3 regions of the Mycobacterium sp. M23085 genome follow, and region 2 is predicted to be linked to each of the others. Evidence: riboswitches for the same ligand, from Rfam matches in the RefSeq annotation. Region 2 holds a riboswitch; each other region holds the start of a gene.

Region 1 (2,264 bases), 2.1 Mb from region 2:
GCAGGGTCCACGGTGTGGTCGTCCACACCAGCAGGTGGGCCCCGTCCAGCGGACCGCCGACCACCCTGAACCCCACCGTCAGGGCGGGGTCCTGGCGGCTCTGGTAGACGTCGTCGTCCATCCGCAATTCGTGGTTGGACAACGGGGTTTCGTCGCGCCAGCAGTACGGCAGCACCCGGTAGCCCTCGTAGGTGAGGCCCTTGTCCCACAGTCGTTTGAACGCCCAGATCACCGACTCCATGTAGGGCAGGTCCAGCGTCTTGTAGTCGTTGTCGAAGTCCACCCAGCGCGCCTGGCGGGTGACGTAGGCCCGCCATTCGTCGGTGTAGCGCAAAACCGAGGCCCGGCACGCGTCGTTGAACGCGGCGATGCCCATGTCGTCGATCTGCGATTTGTCGGTGATGCCGAGCTGGCGCTCGACCTCGAGTTCGGCCGGCAGGCCGTGGGTGTCCCAGCCGAAGCGGCGCTCCACCCGGTAGCCGCGCATGGTGCGGTAGCGCGGCACGATGTCTTTGACGTAGCCGGTCAGCAGGTGCCCGTAGTGCGGCAGCCCGTTGGCGAACGGCGGGCCGTCGTAAAACACGTATTCCGGGGCGTCGGCACGCCGCGCGATGCTGGCCCGGAAGGTGTCGTCGCGGGCCCAGTAGTCCAGCACCTCGAGCTCGAGCGCCGGAAAGTCGGGCGCCCCGCCGGCCGGCCTCGGGTAGGCCTGGACGGAGTCCACCGGCTGAGCCTCGAGGTCAGCTTCGGAATGGTCGGTCACGTTGCGCGTTGTCTCCTGTGCCACGGTGCAAACCGGGGACGACGACGCGCTGGCTGCGCGAGCGCCGCGGTACCACCCCGCTTGCCGCGCTTTCGCGTGGCCACTCGATGACGGCTGTGACGGGCCTACCCGTTCGGTTCTACTGAGCCGGCCCGGCATGCCAGGACGGCGGTTCTTCCGAAGGCTCCCCGGTGATGGCCGGATCGATGCCAGTAAGACGATTCTACGAAGGCCCGCAAATCCGCGTTTTGCCCGACGTTCATCGGAATTGCTTTCAGGCCCGGACTTCGAGGACACCGACGCGCCACAGCGCGGCGTACACGTGACGCAGCGGAACGCTCAGCAGGCGAGCGGCGCCGTCCACCAGCGGGTCGCCACCGGCGCCGAAAGCCGCGTTGCCGGAGCGGCGGCGGCGCTTGGCCTCGGGAGCCGGGGCGGGGGCCGGAAAGGTGTCGGGGTCGCGCACCACGGTCAGTGTGCGGGTGGGCGCTTCGGCTACGTCGTAGAAAGCTGCGGTCATTATCGCCTCCTAGAGGGGAGAACCAACGGGGACTGATTGGACTGATGTGTCCCATCCCGCGTTGGTTCCGATCTCAGAACGCTTGGCCGATAACGACGTAGCGTTGCGACGACTCAGCCGAGAAGGTCGCGCCGGAGACCGGATCGGGACGAAACACAGTTCGGACTTCGGTCCGGACTGTCGCTAGAACGCATCTGTCCCTCACCTCCTCGCGGTCACGACGCATGCGCGGTCGCATGCAATCTATGCGCAGCAGAGGAGCAGAACCCGACGACCGTCGGAGATCCGCACCCCTCTCGTCAGAGCTTTGGCACCACACGACGTGTCCTGGCCTGGAAGAACAAATCCGAGCCGGAAGCCACCTGGGCTCAACCCTTAAGCCGGGAGGAGCTGTCCTGACCCGGGGCGTCTTTCGACGTTCGGGGTCAGTGGCCTGTATTCGTGTAGACGCCTCACCTAACGAGGTGCTTACCGGACCGATGATGCACGACGGGTTTGGCCGGGTCAAATCCCTGGATAGCGTGTCGGGGATTCTCTACGCAATCGCGCGGGAGGCCCACAGCATTCGGCCAGGTTCAGGGCCCTGACCTGGGCAGATGACCCGTCGGATCACTTGTCGATCAGGCCGTCGAGCCGGCCGATGGTGTCGATGAACTCGTCGACCATGTCGAGCACAACCGAGCGGGTGGAACGAACGCGATCGAGCGAGCCCACCACCTGCCCGACAAAATAGGTGGCCAGCTCACGCGCCTTGGCGCCCTGGTGGGCGGCGGCCTGGTTGATGCGCACCTGCGGCTCGGTGATCAGCGCGGTCTGCAACGGCATGCCCAGCGGATCCGGGTTTTCCGGGCGCTCCCACTCGTCGGTCCAGGCGGTGCGCAGCATCCGCGCCGGCTTGCCCGTCATCGAGCGCGACCGCACCGTGTCCGACGAGCTGGCGGCCAGGAATTTCTCCTTGACCACCGGCACCGTCTCGGCCTC
Region 2 (2,264 bases):
CCAGACACATCCACTCCGTCAGGAGGTCCTCCCACTTTCAAGCAGGCACGCCGTCAACAACCTCCCGGGTCACGACACCTAGCCGGCGGCTGGCGGCCGGGTGACCACGTAAGGCCGAAAGCCATACTTCGGAGGCTTGCTCGTCAGACTGTTCGCGGGCACATTGGTGATCGGCATCCCTGGCATTCCCGGAAGTCCCGACGTGACCGCCGGCGCGGTGTTGACCGGGTCGGCCGCTACCGCCGATGCGAGGTGAATCCCCGGGGAGTCCGCACTTGTCACGCTCGGCGGCACCGACAACGGCCCCAGATAGGCCGCTCGACCGAACGCCGCCGAGATCTGTCCGGCATGGTTATCGGACCCGCTCCATCCGGACGCACCGACCAACGTGCCCGGACCCGGGGCGCCGAGAACATCGTTCGCAGCCGCCGCGGCCCCGGCGCCCTGTTGGCTTTGGCTCATGAAGTCAGCGGCCGTTCCTAGGTAGTTGCCGGGCATGAAGAATCCGGAGGAGAAAATGGTGTTCCAGATGTTGGCGTCGGGTCCCCAATCGTCCCAAAGATCCGACAGCAGGGATGACGATGAAGACGAAGACGAAGACGAAGACGACGACGAGGACGACGACGAGGACGAGGACGAGGACGAGGCAACGGAAGCCACGGATGATGTCGCCGAGCTGGACGAAGTTGATGACGTCGACGAGCCAGGAGACGCCATGCTTTGCAACGTATTTGGCACTGAGGAGACCACGCGCGACAGTGTTGCCTGGCTGTCGGATTCCGTCGAGGTGGCTGTCGCTTGGCTGACCGCCCGGGCCTGGTTCGCCAAACCGGCGGAATTGGTGTTCTGTCCCGGCTGGGCAAATGGAGTCAGTTGAGTGGCCGCCGCCGACGATCCCGCGTAGGAATACATCGCTGAGGAATCCTGGGCCCACATTTCGGCGTAGTCGGCCTCAGTGGCCGCTATCGCCGCAGTGTTTTGTCCTAGCACATTGGTGGCAACCAACGATGCCAGCAGGGCACGGTTGTCCGCGACGATCGCAGGGGGAACCGTCAGCGAAAAGGCAACTTCATAGGCTGCGGCGGCAGCCCTGGCCTGGTTGGCTGCTTCCTCGGCCTGTGCTGCAGTGCTGGTCATCCACGCCACGTAGCTTGCCGCGGCGCTCGCCATCGACGTCGATGCGGCACCGCGCCATTGATCGGTGCTCAATCCCGAAACGATGGAGCTATAGGACGTCGCCTGGGCACGCAAGTCATCGCTCAAGCCCTCCCAGGTGCTCGCAGCAGTAATCAGCGAAGCCGAGCCGGCACCGGCGTACATGCGAGTCGAATTGATTTCTGGTGGCAGCGAGCCGTAGTCAATCATCGTGATTCTCAACAGGTCCGAGAGATATCAGCGGTGTGGGCCGCCGGGTGCGAACCGGCACCGCCGGTCGCCACGAGGTCGTGCCCATGGTGGCCTCGGGTTGCAACGACATCGCCGTAGCGTTTTTCCGCCGTGGTGGGTGTGTGCGGGTGTCCCATCGCACAAAGCATTCGATTCCTCCTTAAGTAGCGCACGGTGAACTTAGATCTGGAGCGTCACGGCGCAACACGATGGACACACACGCAAAGAAGATATTGCGCGTCGGAACTCGCAGCAGCACAGGTCGATTCAGATCGCTAGCCAGACCGGGAGCCCGATCGAAGCGAAAGAGTTGTCGGTCCCGGACAGGGTCTATCAGATGGACTCATTCCGCCTCACCTCCTAAGCGTCTGGCGCACGGGCCGCCGGTTGAGAGCGCAGCGAGATGAAACGGCCGGCGGTAAGTGGCAGACCGTGGCACCCCTCTCGTCAGAGCTTTGGCACTGCACGGCGTATTCGTCCATGAGTACGAAAGCCACTTGGGCTCAACCCTTGACCCGGGAAGAGCTGTCCTGACCGGGGGCGTCTTTCGACGTTCGGGGTCAGTGGCCTTTGTCCGTGCCGACGCCTCACCTAGCGAGGTGCTTGCGCCGGTAATAGTTGCACCCAGGCTCTCGATAGTCAACCGAATTGCACGAAAACAATTTTCGGCAACGTTGGCAACCGGGGGGCGGACTGCAAGCAGCTGCACATCGAACATGGGCACTTCGTCCGACGAGCTGCGGGCACGTAAAACCGTTGTGTGGCAGTGCATCAACTTGCCCGCACAGGCCCCACATCAACGACGCCGATAACCGGTGAACAGGCGATGCCTCTACCGCTGGGGACATTCGATCCAGTTGCGCACAGCCGTCGCGAGC
Region 3 (2,264 bases), 1.3 Mb from region 2:
GTTCGACCGTTACGGGGGACGTGAGGTGTTGTACGTCGCGGACATCGACATGCCGTCCCCCGGGCCGGGCGAGGTGGTGGTCGAAGTCCGCGCCGCCGGGATCAACCCCGGTGAAGCGGGCATCCGGGCCGGGGCGATGCACGAGATGTTCCCGGCCACCTTTCCGTCCGGCCAGGGCAGCGACCTGGCCGGTGTCGTCACCGCCACGGGGCCCGGCGTCACCGAGTTTTCGGTCGGCGACGAAGTATTGGGATTCAGCCTGCGCCGGTCCAGCCACGCCACCCACACCGCCGTTCCGGTCGGCCAGTTAATCCGCAAACCTCCCCAACTCAGTTGGGAGGCAGCGGGATCGCTTTATGTGGCGGGTGTGACCGCGTATGCGGCGGTCCGCGCGGTAGCGCCGCAACCGGGCGAGACGATCGCCGTGTCGGCCGCCGCCGGCGGGGTGGGCAGCCTGGTCGTGCAGCTGCTGATGTTGCGCAAGGCGCGAGTGCTCGGCATCGCAGGGCCGGGTAATGCCGACTGGCTGCGCGCGCATGGCGTCATTCCGATCGCGTACGGCGACGGGCTCGCCGAGCGGCTGCGGGAGGCGGCGCCGGACGGAATCGACGCATTCATCGACCTGTTCGGTCCGGACTACGTCCAGCTCGCCGTCGATCTCGGCGTGGCCCCGGAGCGGATCGACACCATCATCTCGTTCCAGAAGGCGGCCGAGGTGGGCGCCAAGACCGAGGGCAGCATGGAAGCCTCCACGCCCGAGGTGCTCGCCGAGATGGCCGACCTCATCGTTTCCGGCGCCATCGAGTTCGACATCGCCGCGACCTACCCGCTGGACCGGGTCGCCGACGCTTACGCCGAGCTCGAGCAGCGGCACACCCACGGGAAAATCGTTCTGCTGCCTACCAACTCACAATGAAGCGGCCGGCCCGGCCACACCGGCCGGGCGACACTGTGCCGCCCGGCCGCCGGGGCCGTGCTCAACCGTGGTTGCCGTCGGAACCCGAGGCGTGTCCACCCAGCGACGCGGTGACCACTGCGATCGGCATCCTCGAGACGTACAGGTTGGCCCGCTCCTGCGGGGTCAGACAGGCCCGCAGGTGAAACCTGTTGGCCAGCAACCGGCCTGCGCGCAGCATCGACCGTCCGCGCATCCGGGACGCAGTGGAAAAACGATGTGTGACAACAAAAGCCATGATCTTCTCCTCACGGAGGCCCGATCGGCGTCGACACGGCTGGTCAACCCCCCGCGACCACGGGAGGTCAGGCGGTTGACGAACTGCCGGAACCGGATCGGGACAAGACGGATTTCGGATAGGGACTATCGCCGGGACACATCTCGCCCTCACCTCCTCACGGCCAAGACACACGCGGGTGTCACCACAGTCACCTGAACGAAAGAGGCAGGCATGACCCACGGCGCATGGCGTGGGTCGCACCCCTCTCGTCGGAGCTTCGGCACTGCACGGCGTATCCGGACTTGATCGATGGTCGCGACCCCCTGCGCGCGGCTTCGCCGCGCTTGCGATCGCTCCTTAACCGATGGTCCAGAAGCCACTTGGGCTCAACCCTTGGGTCCGGGAAGAGCTGTCCTGACCCGGGGCGTCTCTCGACGTTCGGGGTCAGTGGCCTGTATCCATGCAGACGCCTCACCTACCGAGGTGCTTGCGCGTCCATACTGACACCGGCGTCGCGGCCTCGTCAAACGCTTAACGGATCCCTGACGCCCGCCGCCGCTCTGCCAGCGCCCGCTCAGGCTGCGCGCCTAGGCTCGATGTCATGACCACAACCTTGCAGGATCCCCGGGTCGCGTCGACGCTCGACCGCATGTATGCCGAGTCGAAAAACCAGATGTCGCTGCTGCGCGAGCGGCGCGGCACCTTCGATCGGCCGATGACCGCGCAGGAGCGGGCCGAGGCGATGAGCGAGTTCTACATCCCGGTGACACCGGAGGCCGGCCGGCTGCTGTATTCACTGGTTCGGGCCACCCGCCCGTCGACCGTCATCGAATTCGGGATGTCCTTCGGCATCTCCGCCATTCACTTGGCCGCGGCGGTGCGCGACAACGGCACCGGGCGCGTGGTGACCACCGAGTTGAGCGACAGCAAGATCGCCGCGGCGAAAAAGACTTTCGCCGAGACCGGCCTGGACGATGTCATCACCATCCTGGAAGGCGACGCGCTGTCCACGCTGGCCGACGTGGCCGGACCGGTCGAATTCGTGTTGCTCGACGGCTGGAAAGACCTGTACCTGCCGATCATCGAGCT

Evidence for each region. Region 2 has a riboswitch for magnesium ahead of ACIUM1_RS20415 (PPE family protein). Riboswitches for the same ligand answer to the same signal wherever they lie in the genome.
Region 1: linked by a shared signal. The riboswitch ahead of ACIUM1_RS03625 (Rv1535 family protein) and the one ahead of ACIUM1_RS20415 (PPE family protein) in region 2 are both predicted to bind magnesium.
Region 3: linked by a shared signal. The riboswitch ahead of ACIUM1_RS13705 (hypothetical protein) and the one ahead of ACIUM1_RS20415 (PPE family protein) in region 2 are both predicted to bind magnesium.

Annotation. Positions count from the first base shown of each region.
Region 1 is NZ_CP174280.1:869,932-872,195, forward strand. Features, by position in the region: gene ileS (isoleucine--tRNA ligase) at 1-724, opposite strand, end outside; gene ACIUM1_RS03625 (Rv1535 family protein) at 1,038-1,283, opposite strand; M-box (ykoK) riboswitch at 1,568-1,754, opposite strand; partial or broken gene ACIUM1_RS03630 (NAD(P)H-dependent flavin oxidoreductase) at 1,893-2,264, opposite strand, start outside.
Region 2 is NZ_CP174280.1:4,324,678-4,326,941, reverse strand. Features, by position in the region: gene ACIUM1_RS20415 (PPE family protein) at 79-1,365, opposite strand; M-box (ykoK) riboswitch at 1,819-1,992, opposite strand.
Region 3 is NZ_CP174280.1:2,976,771-2,979,034, forward strand. Features, by position in the region: gene ACIUM1_RS13700 (NADP-dependent oxidoreductase) at 1-916, shown strand, start outside; gene ACIUM1_RS13705 (hypothetical protein) at 978-1,193, opposite strand; M-box (ykoK) riboswitch at 1,430-1,665, opposite strand; gene ACIUM1_RS13710 (class I SAM-dependent methyltransferase) at 1,777-2,264, shown strand, end outside.